DNA from 2 places in the Colwellia sp. MB02u-10 genome. Region 2 is predicted to be linked to the other one. Evidence: riboswitches for the same ligand, from Rfam matches in the RefSeq annotation. Region 2 holds a riboswitch; the other holds the start of a gene.
What was found. Region 2 has a riboswitch for cyclic di-GMP ahead of H4J59_RS15855 (PKD domain-containing protein). Riboswitches for the same ligand answer to the same signal wherever they lie in the genome.
Positions count from the first base shown of each region.

Region 1: it holds a riboswitch for cyclic di-GMP, as region 2 does, so the genes downstream of both, H4J59_RS07625 (molecular chaperone) here and H4J59_RS15855 (PKD domain-containing protein) in region 2, are expected to answer to the same signal.

Region 1 covers NZ_JACGVK010000111.1:62,285-64,698, reverse strand. Annotated here, with positions in the region: cyclic di-GMP riboswitch class I at 632-707, shown strand; gene H4J59_RS07625 (molecular chaperone) at 837-1,553, shown strand; gene H4J59_RS07620 (hypothetical protein) at 1,565-1,999, shown strand; gene H4J59_RS07615 (hypothetical protein) at 2,059-2,414, shown strand, end outside.
Region 2 covers NZ_JACGVK010000135.1:13,443-15,856, forward strand. Annotated here, with positions in the region: gene H4J59_RS15845 (MATE family efflux transporter) at 1-140, opposite strand, end outside; tRNA gene H4J59_RS15850 (tRNA-Ser) at 379-469, shown strand; cyclic di-GMP riboswitch class I at 1,128-1,212, shown strand; gene H4J59_RS15855 (PKD domain-containing protein) at 1,336-2,414, shown strand, end outside.

The DNA of each region.
Region 1 (2,414 bases), on a different contig from region 2:
TTTATAAATATTGCGATAAGATCACATCATAAAAATGTACAATACTATTGTGTCACATTTACCGACTTGAATGTAAGTCAAAGATAATTATAAATTTTATAATTATCTTTGACTCTGAGTCGCCTATAAACCTAGTAACATTTACCTTACATTGTTTTAACTTAATTACCCAGCCGCTAGTATATTTCTCTGACATTAACTTCGCCTGCCTGTCATTATCTATTGCTTGAAATATTTTTAAGATAAGCGCTTATTTTTCTGATATAACGCTTTTTTTGTTAATCCTTTCTCTTGTCTATTTTATGAGTTTACCAGCACTAACGGTTTGATAACGACACTATAAGCTGAGCTGTACAATATAAGTTTTTAAACTGTCTAAATATCCTTAATAAGTAGCTAGCGTTAACTTACCCCCTATTGTTCAGAACTGATTACCTACCACCAGACAAATACGGGGGATACATATTATTATAAAATTTATAATAATATGTATCCCCCGTATTTGTGATATCGTTGGCTTAGTAAATATCGCAAAGCTTAATTATTGATCAGCACAAGACAAATGACATAAGTCATTATCAGATAATCGCTTTTTACCGCGGTTATATAATTTCGTTGTAATATTTATAAAGTGAATAAATCGCAAACCTAGGGAAACCTAGGGACGCAAAGCTAAAGGGCCTGTAAAATGGTAGCCAGTTGCCGAGAGTGAATAAACACTTTTGTTTCCTGAGCTATTTTTTTATCTATGGTCTTCTTTATGAGGGCCATTTTTTTTGCCTGAATTTTGTAAAATTCGTTAAAGATAAAAATGTAGCAGGAATTATTTGATTCATATGAAAAATTATTTACAAGGTGTTATTGCACTATTACTTTGCACTTATTCCATTAACAGCTTTGCTGGCTTCTCGGTTACCCGAACAAGTTTTGGTGTCAACCTTGACCAACCTGTGACCAAAGAGACCACCTTGATTAATTCAGGAAACCAAGTGGTGCGGGTCAGAGTAGATTTTGAAAAACCCAAATGGGCTAAAGATGAATACTATCTGGGAGATGATCTGGTAGCTTATCCTAAAATAGTAGTGATTCCGCCTAAGGGTAAAATACAAGTAAAAATCGCGCCAAGAATAAAAACAGATTTACAGGATGGCGAGTATGTCGCGCTGCTTGTTTTTAAAGAGATGCCTCCGAGAGGTAATGAAAACCAAGTAACTATGCTAATGAATATCGGGGTTCCCTATTACGGTCGAAAAGGCGCGCTTAAAACCGGACTGAATTTTGATGCCTTGCGGGTTGAGAAAACAGACCAAGGTTATGACTTGCTGGGAACGGCTAAAAATACCGGGAATTTTTCCTATCCGCTTGATATAGAAGTTAAGTTTTACAACAACAAAAACTTAATAAAAGAGCAAAGCTTTAAACAAGGGTTCTACCGGGCGCATTCGTTCGAGCTGAAAAAGTCAACGGAAATGGATGTTAAAGCCGACACTGCGCAGGTTGTTTTTGTTAATGAACAAATTGATTTTACCAAGAGCTTCGACTTTGAACTCTAGGAGCGCTGCACGTGAATAAAATAGCCTTTATTATGTTGTTTTTTTCAGCGTTTTCACAAGCTCAATTTGAGGAAAGAGAGGGGGTGTTTTACATCAACGGCGATGCTGTAAAAGCAATAGAGCTGTCCCTTGCTCTTTCTGCCATCGATTTTGGCGATGTTTATAACGATAGCGAAGTGGACAGTGTAGTGGTGGATTTTACTGTCAATGCAGAAAACACCTATGACTATACGGTGGAGATAAGCAATGATGACAGCACAGGCGTAGTGCAGATTTCACGCAGCTCTAGCGGAGGATACACAGCAGACAGTTTAACTTATATAGACACAGGCACGGGAGCATATCAGGCACATGAATTTTATGTTGACCTGGACACAGGAAATATGAGCGGGGACCTTGCCGCTACAGTCACTGTGATGGTTGCCTACAACGATATCGCACAATAATTTTCCGGCAATACCGCGGGAAAGTTATTTATTTTCAAGTGAAATAGAGAGAGTTCAAAATGAAAAAATTATTATCAACAACATCAAAAAAAGTATTACTAGCTACATCAATCCTAGCAATGTCATCAACAGCAATGGCTAATTCATCTGGCACATTAGATGATGAAACTGGCGTAAACTCTGTAATCAATGTGGTTGCTAAGTATATAACCCCTATCACTGTTGGGCTAAATTTAACAGATATCGACTTTGGGGATGTTTACACTGATTCTGATGTTACAGTTCAAAATATTACTGCTGACGTGCAGGGTGAATTTGGAGAAACATTCACCTATTCAATTGCACCAAGTGGCACTGCCGGATTGCTGGTGATAGGTGGAACTGATACGGGTGCTACTACTGTGCCGTTCGATGC
Region 2 (2,414 bases):
ACATTGATCATGAAAATGAAAAATAGATCAATAAAAATGGGCCAGGTTAAACTTAAAAGACTTCGGTCAGCAACTGATTGACTTGATTTAGGCACAATATCTCCGGAAAATTCGCAATAGCACAGTATATCAGTTGCCACGGTAATTACTGATGAATACGATTGTTACAAATCGTACTTGTGTGGTGAAAGTTAAGCGCACTGCAAAAATGAGATAAATGTGAAAAAACTGCTAGTAAAAATCACCATTTGATGATTTATTAAGCACTTAACAATAAAAATCAAACAAAATGCCTAATAAGCTAAATTAGCACTTTACAAAGCAGTGAACAGTATCTATTATTCGCCCCGTTCTCAAGCAGCAATGCTTTCGAACATTGGAGAGATGGCTGAGTGGTCGAAAGCACTGGTCTTGAAAACCAGCAAGGGTTTATAGCCCTTCTAGGGTTCAAATCCCTATCTCTCCGCCAAATTATAAAAAACCGCTAATCGAAAGATTAGCGGTTTTTTTTCGTCTAGAATTTAGTGGATTACGACAAGGTAAGGTTTATAGCGCCAATCCTTCGAGTAGGGTTCAAATTCCTATCTCTCCGCCAAACTATAAAAAACCGCTAATCGAAAGACTGGCGGTTTTTTTTCGTCTAGAATTTAGCGAATTACAACAATGTAGGGTTTATAGCGTTGATCTTTCGAGTAGGGTGCAAATGCCTATCTCACCGCCACATTAAAAATGAAAAAGTCTTTTATATTCAACGGATTTTTTATGTCTACAGGTTTTCAAATCAGTTCAGCAGGATTGACTGAGACAATGTACTTATTTAGACTCACTAATTGCACCTATTTTACAAAAGACTTAAAAAACAGAGGTTCCCCTTTGACATAAAAATTTCATTACTTACCAAAGTACGTCAGTTTGTAAATTTATTGATCCAACTGATGTCTGTCAATTGCAACATTTAATTTAAAACTTCCAAGCTGTATTAGGATTTATCGTCGCATCGTTTCTAATGATTGGATATAAAGAAAATGGTTAAAAATAGCTGAAGTGAAATTTATTTTTTTGATGTTAGCCTTTATCAATACTCGTGTTTACATAGAACATTGATTTATATATCAATATGTTGTACTTTACTTGCAAGGCAAGTATGGAGAAATTCATATACGCAAAGTTTACGACCTTAATGTTTCGGACAAAGGTAGCGTGACTGCAATTCCCTCTTGCTTGCCTATCTATAAAAATTTAATTATAAAATTATATCAAATCGAAAGCTGTTGAATTTAGTTCTACATGGTTGTAGAAGCTTATCAACTCTCGATATAAAGGAATAGTCGTAATATGTTCAAAAATGTCATCAAAAATAACTTTATTAGAAGCAGTGTTTTTGCTGCTATTTGCACTTCTTCTTCGATAGCTAACGCTGATGAAATAAGAGTAGTATTCTCAGATGCTGAAGGCGTAGGCTTTAATAGCCAAGAAGCTTACGTTCCTGAAGGTGGCAATAACGCTACAACACTTGGAGAGGCCCGTAAAAACGTATTGTTTCGTACAATACGTATGATTGAGTCTCAGATAAATATAACATCTGACTTTGCAATAGAAGTAGAATTTGAAGCGTTAAGTGGTTATGGCGCTATTACGCTAGGACCTTCCTTTTCGAGCTTTGATGAAGGTGGTGCTAGCCCTTATGGCATAATGGAAGTAAATCGTCAGTACCCAACCAATTTACGTTATTCGTTACAGAATATTGATACTAGTTCGTGGGATATAGAGAGTGACCCTGTCAGTTCAACACAATTTTCTCCAAATAGCTCGATATACCTTGGTTTTGATAATGAAGGACAACATAGAAGTTTTATTACTACTACCTTGCATGAGTTAACACATGTGATGGGTTTTGCTAGCTTAAATTGTTTAGGTGATTGTTTCCCTGCACCATTATCTAAACCAAGTCACTTTACTAAATTTGTATTTGGCGAAGGTGATCCTTTAGTCGTTTTTGACAATTTATCTATCAGAGAGCAAGAAGAGGTTGTTTCTTCTGGTGATGGACTGTTGTTTCTGGGCTCTACCTCCACACAATCTAAATTATCTGGATTACTCACAGGCGGAATACATAATGGTGCGGTTGAACTACATGCTGATGGACAACTTGACGGACAAGAAATAGCTCATTTTTCACCTAACGTTTATCCTGAACAGTTAATGGCGTCTGTTGGTTCCAATGTATTAAACCTAGGCGCGGCGGCTTATGTTTTATGTGATATAGGTTGGTGTCGTGGCTCTGGTAAGGTTATAGATATTGGATTAAATGTTGAAAATACCAAATTCAAAGCGTTACCTAATGATGGGGTATATGTTGATTTTAATATAGAGAACGCCACAGACGCTCCTGCTAGTGATCTTCTTCTTGAAAT